One region of the Bacillus sp. FJAT-45066 genome, then DNA from elsewhere that is predicted to be linked to it. Evidence: riboswitches for the same ligand, from Rfam matches in the RefSeq annotation. Region 1 holds a riboswitch; the other holds the start of a gene.

Region 1 (7,787 bases):
AGGAGACCCTTCTCTCACATTAGCCATTTCTAACGTAACCTCTAACAATCCTTTTTTCCCTCTATCCAAACCTATGGAAATTGGAAATGCAAATTCTGTTACTTCTCCACGGTCCCAGCATCCTGCTATCGGTATTACAAATAGGAAAGCGACGATTATTTTAAGTAATTTCATTAACCTTCTCCTCCGCTTTTCACTTGATCTACCACCCATAATATAAGAGGTAATCCTAATAGTAATAGCCAATTCGAGTGATACAAGACGTTATTTTGCAAAAACAAAACAGAATCACTATTGGCAACCGGAAGTAATGCAAGAAAGAATACAACTCCAGCAAAAGGCAAAATTAATGGCTCAAATTCTTTAATTCGTAGTGTAGATGTAAACGTAACGGTAGTTAAAAATAAGTAAATAGCTAATCTTGTAATAGCTGCTATTGCCCAGAATCCAATAAAGAAGGCTTCTGTATTTCCGAAAATAGGACCTAAATCAACAATTCGAGCAAGTTGTTGAAAAGGGAAGGCAATGTATTCAATAGAAGGAAAGTCATATAACATTAAATATACGATGTAAAAAACAACTAACTCTGCAGTTGCAATTCCAATACCAATCAAACTTGCCAACTTAAATTCTTTATGACTTCGAACGAAAGGGTATAAAATGGTAAAAAAGATTACTTCTGCAAATAAATAACTGTATTTAGTACTCTTAAACATTAATGGGTAAAACCCTGGTCCCGCCAGAGGGAATATGTTTCTCCATTGTAAACTAGTGAACACTAATAAAATGAGCCCCGCAAAGGCAAGTTTTATGTATGGTACGGTTAACCAAGATGTTCGTCCAATGGCCTCTATGCCTCGATTTGCAATAAACCAACTAATTAGCAAGAAAAGAAACAAAAGGAAAGGTGTTGGTGTTTTTGGAAAGTATAGTGTTCCCATAATATCAGCATGACTTCGAAAATAAATAACAGTAGTCATAAGAATAAAAATAAATAAACAAACTCCAATTAAGAATCCAAAAAATTTCCCTGTAACGATGTAGGAGACTTCAATTAGATTTTTATCTTTATACTTTTTCAACAATGCTATTAACACTAAAACAATGAAAGTAATCATTAATCCAGAAATAATGGGCATCAGCCATGTTGCTGTTTTACCAACAGGGAAAAGAATCGACGGTGTAATATCCGTTTGTTTTAACCCGATGGTAATAAGGATCAATGCAGCAAACTCCCTCGTGCCTATTTTCCCATCTGAATGCTTAATCATTTACCCCACCACCTTCAGGCTTTTTGCCTCTTACCTCTTTCAAAGGATAAACGTGTAATGGTCGTAACCACATTTTCCAAAGAGGTGGCCTAACAATCAAATCTTTTGATGAAGGATAATGTGGAGCCATCGGTGAAACAAAAGGAACATCAAACGATTTTAAAGATGCAAGGTATGCCACACAAGCTTGTACACCTATAGCTATCCCGAAAAAGCCGATAAAACTTGCTAAAGCAATAAAGGCAAATCTAGCTATCCTAACAGCAAAAACGAAACTATTCGTTGCGATTGTATAAGATGCTAAACTTGAAAACCCAACCACCGTTACTACAATCGGGCTAATGATTCCTGCTTCAATCGCTGCAATACTAATAATTAATGCCCCGAGAAGAGCAACAATTGGACCATTTTTAGAAGGAAACCGTGTCCCTGCTTCCCGAATGATATCAAAGGTTATTTCGACAAGAATAATTTCAAATATCGCCGGAAAAGGAACTAAATCTCTAGTTGCCGATACTGTCAATAACATATCTGTCGGCAATGCTTCAACATGATAATTTGTTACAGCAATAAAGGTAGCCGGTGCCAAAAGTGCAGCAAAAAATGCTAATAATCTAACAATACGCATTAAATTCCCATATGCCCATCTTTGATAATAGTCTTCTGCCGTATGAAAAAAAGACCAAAAAGTTACCGGCATTACTAAACAATCTGGAGAAGAATCCATTAATAAAACAACATGACCTTCTTTGAGAAAAGCAGCAGCTCTATCAGGTCTCTCTGTTGTTAAAATAGAAGGCACTAACGAATATGGTCTTTCCTCAATATGTTGTTCTAGCATCGGTAAATTTTGAACATTTTCTACTTCAATTTGTGCTATTCTCTCTCTTACTTTTTCCACCAATTCTTCATTTGCTACATCATTTAAATATAAGAGAGCAACCGTATTTTCTTGACCGTAACCTACTTTTACATGTTCTTTCACAAGTTGTGACGTTCTAAGTTGCTTTCTAATGAGAGACGTATTGATAATTTCAGACTCTACAAATGCTTCTTTTGGTCCTTTAAGTACCGTTTCAATTTCAGCGTTTCCTACAGATCGACTTTCAATTGATTTCGTATCAATTGGATAAATAACAGGTTCTCCTTCTATTAAAAGGAGAGATTGTCCACCATTTAAGCAAATCTCCATTTCTTGAAATGAGTGTAGTTCTTTTCTAATAGTCACCGGAGCCAACTCTTTTAACTTACCTAATGTTGTATGGCTATATAATGTATACGTTACAGCCCTATTAAAGGCTGGAATTACTTTTTCAAAAATCTGTTGCTCATTTGCCATGCCACGAATATAAAACAGGACGGCATCCCTGTCTAAAAAAGGAATATAAATATGTTCCATAACGAAATCTGCATTCTTATTACCTAAGAAATATTTATTAATAAGGAATACATTTTCCTCGAAAACATCTGTTAGCTTAGTAACTGTTTCAGTATGATTGGACTTTTCCATATTCTCACCTCTATTTCATCCCGGCTAAAAGTTTTTCTTATTTTCCACCTAATTGGTGGAAATATTCTTTCATGGTGATATTTTGAATAAAAATTGAAGATTTATCGGGGTATTAAATTATATATCCAGGAGCTTTTGACCTTATTTTTTAGGATACAAAAAAGCAAGCCATCCACACATAATATGTGCTAACGGCTTGCTTCAATTTTCAGTCCAACTTTCATTTACCTTCAACTAAGTCGACCTCTTGCTCATAAATCGGTACCCATCCTTCTGTTGTTACAAAGATACGAACGGCTACAACTTTTCTATCTTCCATTAAAGTAAAGTAGTGTCGAACATTTTCTGGAACTGAAATTAAATCTCCTGGCTCAAGTTCTACATCAAAGAAAGATCCATCTTTTCCTTGAATTACAAAGATACCGTGTCCGCTTACGATAAAGCGAACTTCATCGTCTGTATGGTGATGCTCTTGTTGAAAGTTTTTCAGTAGTTGCTCTAAGTTTGGCGTCGCATCTGATAAAGAAATGACATCACTAGCTTGATAACCTCTTCTTGAAGAAATGTCTGTGATCTCATTGGAGAACACCTCTAAAATTTGTTTTTTATCTTCATCTGTTAGAGCAAAGTTTTCTTGTAAATTTTCAGGTAGCTTTTGAATATCCCATTTCTCATAAATTACTTCGTTCTCATCTAAAAACTTCACTACTTCTTCTAATACTTCTAGTCTTTCACTTGTCTCATGTAATCTAATTTTCGCCATTATCATATCCTCCTTATATAGATACTGCTATAGGGTGGTTTAATTTTATAACTCTCAAATGATAAGAAAATAAAAATTCCCACGCTTCCAAGATCCTTTTTGCTTCTGCAGCGTCTTTTCCCCAAGCAGTTATTCCGTGGTTTTCAATTAATACTGCTCCAGCGTCATCCTTAACAAAAGATGAAAATTCATTAGCTAACGTTGGGATATGAGCATGGTTACGTATAATCGGTATAGAAACTTCCGCATTCTCTTCCCAGATACCTAGCGCCTTAATAATTTCTTGCCCCTTAAAACTCGCCTTCCCAGTTTGCTTATAGAGCTCTGAAACAACATTATTATCGACCGTATGAACGTGCAGAACACATCCCGCTTTTGTTTTTTGGTATATATAGGTATGAAGAAGTGTTTCAGCTGACGGTTTCAAATCCGTATCTTCTATTTTTTGTCCATGTTGATCGACTAGTAAAAAGTCATCCAATGTACGTTTTCGCTTATCTTTACCGCTTGCAGTTACTAAAAAGGTTAAAGGTGCTTTTGATACTTTAATGGATAAGTTACCGCTCGTTCCGAAAAACCAATCTCTCGCGGCCAATTCATCTTTAACATCTGCAAGTTCATGCCATTTCTTAATGTAAGTGCTCATACTTTCACCTCAAATCCTTTTAAAATGTTTATTACATCAAAAAATGTTTCAAATGAGTCGTAATGTATATTTAATTCTTTACATTTATCAACCAAGAAGTCACGGGCAATCACTTTATCTGCTATTTTAGCTGCTTGTAAATCTGTTATGGAATCCCCAATAACAATTGTTTCATTATCATCTGATGCTAAACGACGAATCAATGACGGTTTACAACAGCCACAGTTATTTCCACAAGCATTATCACAACTATGCGGCCAAATAATCTTAATATTTTCACCAGTAAAGTCTGATTCGTTGCAATAGATCGTGTCCTCTTCTATGAACCCATTTAGAAGAGGTATGACAAAAAAGTCTATTCCACCTGAAACAATGTAAAGCTCCATTCCAACTTCTTTTACATAAGCAACAAACTCAGCAAAACCTTCACGTATTTCAGCATTTTGTAATATAAAATCAGTTATTTCGTTTCTCTTACTCGAAGGAAGAAGGGAGAATAATGTAGTTACTCCTTCCTTAATAGAAACTTGTTGGCTTAATATTTTATCCTTTACCTGTTCCCACTCAGGTGGGGCAAATTGTTTCATGATGGAGATAATATTATCGCTTCTCGTTATCGTGCCATCGAAGTCACAGAAAATGACTGGCTTTCTCATACTGTTACTTCCCCCCAAAGATGCAACGCTTTCTGTAATTCTTCGTTTTCTTTAGCTGCTTGTTGAAGTGATAAACCATTTTGAACAGCTTCAACAGCTTGACGAAATGCCTTTCCTCCTCCTATGGCACCATCTGGATGGCCGTGAACTCCACCACCTGCATTAATAACACAATCTATTCCGAAATCTTGCATTAAAACTGGTACTAAACCTGGATGTATTCCTGCTGAAGGTACCGGAATTGTTTTCTTCCACATATCGCTATTTGTCAATGATTCATAGATACCAAGAGCTTCCTCTCTTTTTAATGCAACACTTCCATACGGTGATGGGAATAAAGAGAAATCAGCACCTGCGTAGCGAAGTAATTTTCCTAATAGTAAGGAATTTGATATCCCATAAAATTCTGATGGTGTTACTGCACCACTAACAGCTGGATGAGCCATTATTGGAATACCGATTTCCTTATCTTCTGCTAAGCTTTGTAATACATCTAATCCATATGAAAATACGTTAAATAATAAAATATCTGCTCCGTCTTCTGCTGCTCTTTTTGCTTTTTCTTTTAACTCAAATGTTCTTCCTGTTAAATTTACTGCATAACGCGCTCGGTGACCTGTCTCCTCGAAGACTTGCTGTACCACTTCTTTTCCGACTGAAATTCGTTTTACAAATGGAGTTAACTCATTTTCAAACAAAATTTCGTCATCTTTAATGAAATCAACCCCACCTAACGCTTGTTCTCTTAGTTGGTTTGCGACAAAAGTTAAATCTTTTCCTAATACTCCTTTGAAGATGCTCATGATAAATGGTCTATTATAAACTCCCGTGATTTCTCTTAGTCCATCTGCTCCGAATTTAGGACCAGGAAAGTACTTTTTTAATCCCTTACTAAACTCTAAGTCTAGCAGCTTAATTTCTCCATCCAGAGAAAGTTTTCCAAAAACTGTTGTTAGTATCGCTGGGAGATCAGGGCTAAAATTAGCTGCTGGATATTCAATCTTCACAATACCCTTTGTTATTTTTTTTTGAAAATAGTTATCTACTAATTCACTTGTAGGTAAATATTCAACGCCAACAACATTCCCTTTATGTCTTTTTAATTGTTCTTGTTCAATTAGTGGTAGATTTGTCCAAGAACCAACTGTTAATCCAAGGGCGATGGATTCAGCTTTTTTCTCTAAATTACCTTTATGATCATGTATGAGATATGTAGCAACTACTGAACTCATGTTAAACACCTCTTTTTTTTAAATGGCTATGTTAAAGGCCACTGTTGATTTCCGTGCAAGTCTTCGCTTTCCGCGGGCGTGTCTAGGTCTAGCGGCTAGCTCCGCAAGTCTAGCCTTGGCCATCTCGAGGGCAAAGAGCTCCCTCAAGATGGCCCAGTCTTACGCTTGTCGGAGCTGAACGAGCCGCAATCACTTTTCTTGGCGCCGGGAGCCTCCTCGGCGCAAGCGCCTGTGGGGTCTCCCGGTCCTCGCTTCTCCCACAGGACAAGGAAGGCTCCTGAGCGGTGCATCCTTCGTAAGAAAATGCGTATGCATTTTCGAGGCGTCTCAGCCTTGCACGGAAATCAACAGATTAGTTTTTAAATATCAACACAAAGCTTTAACACAACTTAAATATAAAAAACCTCTTCTGGACAAGAAGAGGTTAGGGAACTAACATCCTCTTATCTGTCAGCTACTGCTGCAAGATTTAGCACCGTGCTTAAAATGAATTAAGTCGGTTGCCGGGTTTCATCGGGCTAGTCCCTCCACCTGCTCTTGATAAGAAAATATGAATATATATTGTGCAATTTAATTATTCAGAATTTATAAAATCTACATGTGATTATTACATCATTTTTTCTAATAGTCAATAGTTTTGTTTAAAAAATATTTAACGCTTTAATTCGTTGAACAGCCTCTTCCAATCTTTCAACATCAGTCAATAATCCAACCCGTACGTATCCTTCACCATACGTACCAAAGCCGACTCCTGGTGCCACTACGACATGTGCTTTTTCTAGTAAAAGGTCTGAAAATTGTTGCGAAGTATATCCGTCAGGTACTTTTAACCACGCAAAAAAAGAACCCTCAGGTGAACGAACTTCCCAACCGATTTCAGTCAGCCCACTTACTAAAACATTTCTACGAGTCTCATATACATCCACTAAATCTACAACACATTGTTGAGATTCTAAGAGGGCCGTTGTTGCAGCCTCTTGAATAGCACTAAATAAACTAACGTATAAATGGTCTTGTAATAAGTTAATAGATTCAATGACACTTTGATTTCCAACAGCAAAACCAACTCTCCAACCTGCCATATTAAATGTTTTAGAGAGTGTGTAAATTTCAATCCCAACCTCTTTTGCACCTTTTGTTTGTAAAAAACTTATCGGTCTTTTCCCATCAAAGCCAATCGCACCATAAGCGAAATCGTGCACAACGCAAATATCATGCTCGTTCGCTAAAGCGACAGTTTCATCAAAGAATTCTTGAGTCGCAATAGCACCTGTCGGGTTATTCGGATAGTTTAAAAACATTAGCTTTGCCTTTTGTAGTACGTCTTTACTAACAATAGAGTAATCTGGTAAAAAGTTGTTTTTTTCAAGTAACGGCATATATTCCATTTTTGCACGCGCTATTGCCACACCTGACCAATAGTCAGGGTAACCTGGATCTGGGACTATAACAGTATCCCCATCATTTAATAAACAAGATGGAATTTCCACCAGTCCAGCTTTTCCGCCGAATAATATAGCTACTTCTTTTTCAGGATCTAAATCCACGTTATATTCCCTTTTGTAAAATTTAGCAACTGCCTCTTTAAAAAACGCTTGGCCACGAAATGGGGAATATTTATGGTAGTTTACATTTTCAGTAGCGCTTTGTAACGATTTTACTATATGACTTGGTGTCGGTTGATCAGGATTACCTTGTCCTAGATTAAT
Region 2 (7,787 bases), 1.8 Mb from region 1:
TGCTCATTATTTTACTTACATCAGGCAACTTAAAATTCACAGCCATGTCGTCACTTTTAGCACTTACGGTTAGTCATATTCCTGTAGCAATTGCTAAGAAGATTTATCCTCGCCGCAGACCTTATTTAGCATTGGATGAAATAAATGTTACAACAAACCCGCTAAAAGACCATTCATTTCCATCAGGTCATACAACTGCTATCTTTTCAATCATAACACCATTTCTTATGTATCAACCTGCACTACTGTTTATTTTATTACCTATTGCGGTTTCTGTTGGAATTTCAAGAATTTACTTAGGTTTACATTATCCTTCTGATGTATTAGCTGGAGCTCTGCTCGGAGGGGTGTCTGGTGTTGTAGCATTTACTCTAGTTGTTCTAACTGTTTTATAAATAGGCTTTGTTAGAAAAATGACTATGAATTAAGTCAATTATTATTGGAGGGTTATCATGAAAATCGCTATTTTTACTGATACGTTTGCTCCGGATGTTAATGGAGTAGCTAGAACACTAAAGCGTTTTACTGATCACCTAGAGAGAAACAACATACAATATCTAGTATTTGCTCCTGAGAGTTCAAATGAGAGTATTTACAATAACCATGTTCATCGTTTTACTAGCCTTCCATTTTTCCTTTATCCAGAATGTAGGCTCGCTTTACCTAACGTCCTCCATGTTAAAGAAGAACTCTTAACCTTCAAACCAGACATTATTCACGTTGCCACACCTTTTAATATAGGGCTATGTGGCCTTCATTATGCGAAGAAGTTGGATATTCCTGTAGTTGGCTCTTACCATACCGATTTTGATAAATATTTAGAGTACTATGATTTACAGTTTTTAAACCCCCTTTTATGGAAATATATGCGATGGTTTCATCGAACACTAAGTAAAATATTTGTCCCATCAACAGTCACAAGAGAACATCTTCAAAAATTCGGTTTTACTAATCTTTCTATCTGGTCACGTGGGGTAGATTGCACTATCTTTAAGCCCTCATTCAACAAAGGTAGCTTCAAAGACAAATTTAATATAAAAGAAAAGCATGTTTTATTATATGTTGGTAGGCTCGCACCAGAAAAAGATATCTTTATGCTACCTAAAATGGCAAATAAGCTTCCAAAAAACATTCAAGAAAATGTCCACTGGCTTATCGTAGGAGATGGTCCTTCAAAAGAAGAACTACAGAATACTGCACCATCAAACATGACCTTTGCTGGCTTCCTTGACGGACCACAATTAGTAGAAGCATACGCAAATTCTGACTTGCTTGTCTTCCCATCTGCAACGGAAACTTTCGGGAATGTTGTATTGGAATCCCTTGCTTGTGGTACCCCTGTCATAGGAGCAAATGCTGGGGGAGTAAAAACAATTATAAAGAATAAAGAAACCGGGATATTATGTGAAGAAAAAAATATAGATGACTTTTCGATTGCAATCAAAACGATTTTATCAGACGATTTGTGGAGAAATGAAATGTCTGTAAACGGAAGAAACTATGCCCTCTCACAAAGCTGGGATACTATCTTTCATAACTTGTTAGAAGAATACAATAAAGTACTAACGAGTGAAAAGAATGCGAAAATACTGGCTTAATTTAAATAGAGGCTGGGACAAAAAGGTCTTATGAAGTTCGTCTGCCGTTAAAAATTTGTTGTAGTTGATTCATAAGGCTGATGAAGTTCATCTGGCGTTAAAAATTGGTTGTGCTTGAACTTCATAAGGTTGATGAAGTTCATCTAGCGTTAATATATAGTTGTAGATAAACTTCATATGCCCGATGAAGTTCATCTGGCGTTAAAAATTTGTTGTAGTTGAACTTCATAGGGCTGATGAAGTTCTTTTGTGTAGAGAGTGATTCAAGGACTTTCTTTCGTTCGACTCGGATAATACCTTTGTTCCATCAATAAGAGGCCCGCAAGAACAAAAATGTTCTTACAGGCCTCTTCCATTTAATTCACTGGGTTTTGTCACAGCCTCATTTTATTAGATAATTCATGCTCCACTTTCAACAATTTCTCTCTTCGTACTCAACCACTCATACTTCTCCATTTTTTGTTGATATTGTTCTACATATAAACTATACCAAATTAAAAATACAAATACAGTCCATAGTTTACGGCTATTGTCACTCACTCCAGCACGGTGATCATCTAATAGCTTTAACAAGTACGATTGGTGAAAGTATTGCTCGGCAGCAGCACTATTTTGAATAAGCATCTTCGCCCAGTCATATAAATCATCTTTAAGCCAAACTCGTAGCGGTACAGGGAAACCTAACTTTCTTCTATTTGTAACATGCTCAGGAATAAGTCCAGTAACCGCGTTTCTAAGTAATGTTTTCGTTTGAGTAGCATTTACTTTTAAATTTTTAGAGATAGACGACGCAGCTTCAAACACTACTTTATCTAGAAACGGAACGCGTACTTCTAAGGAATGTGCCATCGACATTTTATCTGCTTTTACTAAGATATCCCCTTTTAACCAAGTATGCATATCAACATATTGCATCTTCGTGATATCGTCGTACTCTTTTGCAAAGTCATAAATACTTTGTGTAACTTGTCGATAATTTACATTTCTGTTATAACCTTTAAAGAAAGCTGCTTTTTCTTCTTCTGTAAATATTTTTGCATTGCCAATAAATCTTTCTTCTATCGGAGTACATCCTCGTAAAATGAAGCTCTTCCCTTTCATTCCATCAGGCATCGACATAGATATTTTCATTAAACTTTTCTTTAACGTATCAGGAATGTATTCAAACATTTTTAACGATTGTGGCTCGCGGTAAATGTTATACCCTCCGAAAAGTTCATCCGCACCCTCTCCAGATAAAGCAACGGTAACGTGCTCTCTAGCAGTTCTAGCTAGAAAATATAAAGGTATGGCTGCAGGGTCTGCAACAGGGTCATCTAAATGCCAAATTATTTTTGGTAACTCTTTAATAAATTCATCCGGCTTAATGTTATAACTAATGTTTTCAACACCTAAAGCCTCAGCTGTCTTTTTCGCAACATCTATTTCACTATATCCATCTATCTCAAACCCAACAGAGAATGTTTTAATATTAGGATTAAACTCTTTAGAAAGAGTTGCGACAATCGTCGAGTCAATACCACCAGATAAGAAACAACCTACAGGCACATCACTGCGCATATGTTTTTTAACGGATTCCCTTAGCACTTCCTGAATATGGTTTTCTAAACCTTTTTCTGATTGTGCAACTGGATGGAAAGTTGGATGCCAGTATTCCGTAAATTGTAAACCATTTTTCTTATCTAGTGTAAAATAGTGACCTGGCTTCACCTTTTTTATAGATGGAAATAATGTGTTTGGCTCTGGTACATATTGAAAGGTTAAATAGTGTTGAAGTTGAGTCTCATCGATCGACTCTTCAACGGGAATACCTTGAAAAACACTTTTCACTTCTGATGCAAAAATAAACGCTTCTTCGTTTTCATAATAGAACAAAGGTTTAATACCGAATGGGTCACGTGCACCAAATAGAGATTTTTCTTCTGTGTCCCATATTAAAAAACTAAACATTCCTTCTAAGTACTTCACACTTTCTTCTTTATATAAAGAGTAAAGAGCTATAATGACTTCTGTATCTGATTCAGTTTGAAATGGATACCCTTGCTCCACTAATTTTTTTCTTAATTCAACATAGTTATAGATTTCACCATTAAAGATGATCCAATAACGTTTTGAGTAGTCGTTCAACGGTTGTGCACCATTTTCTAAATCAATAATACTAAGTCTTTTAAACCCAAATTGAACCCACTCATCTTGAAAAACTCCAGTGTCATCTGGTCCACGATGATGTATTGCAGAAAGCATCTCTTCCATCTGACCATATTCATTTGCTTTCCCATACTTAGAATAAAATCCGACAAAACCACACATAATTACACCTCTTTAGTAAGCATTAAAGTTATCTATTAAAATAAATACCCATTTTCCACTAAAAATAGTATTAGTTTTCCTAAATACTTTGAGAATATACTAGAATAGTAATAATAAAAAGAAATTCTTTTCTCTATTTTTCGACATTTTTTTAATAAATTCCTTTAGGATTTTAATGCCAACTATATTTTATTCTCTTATATACTACCCTCAATTGCTTTAAAAAGTTTTCACGACAAAATATTTTTATTTTTAAGCCTCAAGCTTGCACGGAAATCAACATGTATTAGTATTTGATTATTAACACTATGCTTGAACATATATTTTTTAAAAAAATACCACTACCTTCAAAAGATAGTGGTATTTTAAATTATGCGTTTGCTTGCTCTTTTAAAGCTTCTGCTTTATCTGTTTGCTCCCATGGTAAATCTAAGTCATTACGGCCAAAATGTCCATAAGCAGCTGTTTGCTTATAAATTGGACGACGTAAGTCTAACATTTTGATAATTCCAGCTGGACGTAAATCAAAATTGTTACGTACAAGTTCCACTAATTTCTCTTCAGTAACTGTCCCAGTTCCGAAAGTGTCCACTGCAATAGATACTGGTTGAGCTACACCAATTGCATATGCAAGCTGAACTTCACATTTGTCAGCAAGGCCAGCAGCTACGATGTTTTTCGCAACATAACGTGCAGCATAAGCACCAGAACGGTCTACTTTTGTAGGATCCTTACCAGAGAATGCACCACCGCCGTGACGAGCATATCCACCGTACGTATCAACGATAATCTTTCTTCCAGTTAAACCAGCATCCCCTTGAGGACCACCGATTACGAAACGGCCTGTTGGGTTAATGAAGTATTTCGTGTTTTCATCAATTAACTCAGCAGGTACAACTGGCTTAATAACATACTCTTTAATGTTACGTTGAATTTGCTCTAACGTAACCTCCGGATGATGTTGTGTTGAAATAACGATTGTATCAATGCGTTCAGGCTTGTCGTTCTCATCATATTCTACTGTTACTTGAGTTTTGCCATCTGGACGTAGGTAAGGTAAGATTTCGTCTTTCCTTACTTCCGTTAAGCGACGAGCTAATTTATGTGATAATGAAATAGGAAGAGGCATTAACTCTTTCGTTTCATTACATGCAAAACCAAACATTAATCCTTGGTCACCAGCACCGATGGCTTCGATTTCCGCATCAGACATTTGACCTTCACGAGCTTCTAATGCTTGGTCAACTCCCATTGCGATATCAGCAGATTGCTCATCAATAGAAGTTAATACTGCACAAGTTTCCGCGTCAAATCCGTATTTTGCACGAGTATAACCAATACCTTGGATTGTTTCACGAACAATTTTCGGGATGTCTACATAAGTAGAAGTTGTAATTTCTCCTGCCACTAATACTAAACCAGTTGTTACAGAAGTTTCACATGCAACACGAGCGTTAGCATCATTTGCTAAAATAGCGTCTAGAATTGAATCTGAAATTTGGTCACAAATCTTATCCGGGTGTCCTTCTGTTACTGACTCAGAAGTAAATAAACGACGTTGTTTTGTCATTTTGTCCGTTTCCTCCTTTGGAATTATAAAGGTATGTAACATATGAGTTACATTGCGGTGAAATCACCATTTTTGATACGGATCTCCAGTTTCCCTTTGAATGAGAAGATAAGTAATTAGCTTATCTGTTACTTAAGACGTAACACTAAGTGACAAGCCTGAGATGAAAGAATGACGGTCCATTATCTTCTATTAAAAAGTATTGGTCGTTTTGAGTTTCTTTCTTATCATGTGTCAAAATATAAAAAACCTTCCCTAAAAATTTGAGGAAAGGTTTTAATCACTACGTTCGCCTTTCACTCTTATCGCTCAAGGGCATAAGCATCCTTGCGTCAGGTTAGCACCTTTGCTCAAGGTGGAAAAAATTTCTTAACAAAGCGTTCCTATAGGAAATCGCATAATATGAGCAGGTTGCTGGGTTTCATAGGGCCTGTCCCTCCACCAGCTCGGGATAAGAGTATCCGTTCAAGGATTTATATTAACGTAGTCAAACCTTGCATGTCAACAAAAAACGATACGAAATTATAATTCTTTTGTTGAGTTTGTTTCATAATGGAGTAAAATAAGAAAGGGAATGATATTTCTATGAACGAAGTGTTTTATCATTAATAATAAGTGGAAAATATATATGAAGAATTTTTGTCATAATACTAACCATTTTAATTATTATTTCATAAAATACGATAATTAGTATGGACTATTTCAGTTAATGTGTTATACTTTTTATTAGAGAAATAACATAATACTTATTTGAAGGAGAGTTATCCATGATGAAAACGGTTGGTATTGAAAGCGGTTTAACAAAATTAGTTTATGGAACAAATGCACAAATTCAATTATCCGTTCCGCAATTAGTGGAGAAAATATTAAACCGTAATGAAGGAACATTGTCTTCCACTGGCGCAATTCTGGCGACAACTGGTAAATATACAGGGAGATCCCCTAAAGATAAATTCATTGTAGAAGATGACGTAAGTAAAAGTAAAGTAGATTGGGGTAAAGTAAACCAACCAATCTCTGAAAATATTTTTGATCGTTTATATGAAAAAGTTCTTCAATACTTAGGTGAAAAAGAAGAAATTTTTGTATTTAAAGGTTTTGCTGGTGCAGATGAAAAATATCGCCTACCTATTCAAGTAATAAACGAATTTGCTTGGCACAATCTTTTTGCACACCAATTGTTCATTCGTCCATCTGATGAAGAATTAGCAAAACACGAAACAGCTTTTACTATTGTTTCTGCCCCTACATTCAAGGCAGATCCAGCTGTTGATGGTACAAATTCTGAAGCATTCATTTTAGTTTCATTCAGTAAAAGAATCGTATTAATTGGTGGAACAGAGTATGCTGGAGAGATGAAGAAATCCATCTTCTCTATCATGAACTACTTACTTCCTGAAGAAGGCATCATGCCAATGCACTGTTCTGCAAACGTGGGACGTGAAGGCGATGTTGCATTATTCTTTGGTCTTTCCGGAACTGGTAAAACAACATTATCTGCAGACGCTAACCGCAAACTAATCGGTGATGATGAGCACGGTTGGTCTAATACTGGTGTATTTAACATTGAAGGTGGTTGCTACGCTAAATGTATCGGCTTAACTCGTGAAAAAGAGCCACAAATCTTTGATTCAATCCGCTTCGGATCTGTTTTAGAAAATGTTGTTTTAGATGAGAACTCTCGTGTTGCAGACTATGATAACTCTACATTAACAGAAAACACTCGTGCAGCTTATCCGCTACAAGCAATGGATAACATCGTTGACCCTAGTGTTGCTGGGCACCCAACAACGATAGTTTTCTTAACTGCTGATGCTACTGGAGTTTTACCTCCAATCAGTAAATTATCAAAAGAGCAAGCAATGTTCCACTTCTTAAGTGGGTATACAAGTAAATTAGCTGGTACAGAGCGTGGAATCACTTCTCCACAAGCAACATTCTCTACATGTTTCGGCTCACCTTTCTTACCACTTCCTGCAACAGTTTATGCTGAAATGTTAGGGAAGAAAATTGATGAGCACAACGTTCAAGTATTTTTAGTAAATACTGGTTGGACTGGTGGCGAATATGGTGTAGGTAGTCGTATGAAGCTTTCTTACACACGCGCAATGGTTCAAGCAGCTATTGAAGGTGAATTAACGAGTGCAGAAACTACTAAGGACCCATACTTTGGTCTTGAGATTCCTGTACATGTTGCAGGTGTTCCAGATGAAGTGTTACAGCCTATGAAGACTTGGAATAACGACGAAGCATATGATGCTAAAGCTCGTGAACTAGCTGGTAAATTTAAAGCTAACTTTGAAAAATTT

What was found. Region 1 has a riboswitch for S-adenosylmethionine ahead of mtnW (2,3-diketo-5-methylthiopentyl-1-phosphate enolase). Riboswitches for the same ligand answer to the same signal wherever they lie in the genome.
Region 2: it holds a riboswitch for S-adenosylmethionine, as region 1 does, so the genes downstream of both, metK (methionine adenosyltransferase) here and mtnW (2,3-diketo-5-methylthiopentyl-1-phosphate enolase) in region 1, are expected to answer to the same signal.

What each region holds. Positions count from the first base shown of each region.
Region 1 covers NZ_NISQ01000001.1:1,802,816-1,810,602, forward strand. The annotation lists gene CDZ92_RS09145 (Ger(x)C family spore germination protein) at 1-174, opposite strand, end outside; gene CDZ92_RS09150 (GerAB/ArcD/ProY family transporter) at 174-1,271, opposite strand; gene CDZ92_RS09155 (spore germination protein) at 1,264-2,781, opposite strand; gene CDZ92_RS09160 (1,2-dihydroxy-3-keto-5-methylthiopentene dioxygenase) at 3,002-3,544, opposite strand; gene CDZ92_RS09165 (methylthioribulose 1-phosphate dehydratase) at 3,558-4,190, opposite strand; gene CDZ92_RS09170 (2-hydroxy-3-keto-5-methylthiopentenyl-1-phosphate phosphatase) at 4,187-4,846, opposite strand; gene mtnW (2,3-diketo-5-methylthiopentyl-1-phosphate enolase) at 4,843-6,078, opposite strand; SAM riboswitch class I at 6,519-6,625, opposite strand; gene CDZ92_RS09180 (pyridoxal phosphate-dependent aminotransferase) at 6,720-7,787, opposite strand, start outside.
Region 2 covers NZ_NISQ01000001.1:47,646-55,432, reverse strand. The annotation lists gene CDZ92_RS00335 (phosphatase PAP2 family protein) at 1-395, shown strand, start outside; gene CDZ92_RS00330 (glycosyltransferase family 4 protein) at 453-1,598, shown strand; gene asnB (asparagine synthase (glutamine-hydrolyzing)) at 1,998-3,908, opposite strand; gene metK (methionine adenosyltransferase) at 4,279-5,478, opposite strand; SAM riboswitch class I at 5,778-5,936, opposite strand; gene pckA (phosphoenolpyruvate carboxykinase (ATP)) at 6,249-7,787, shown strand, end outside.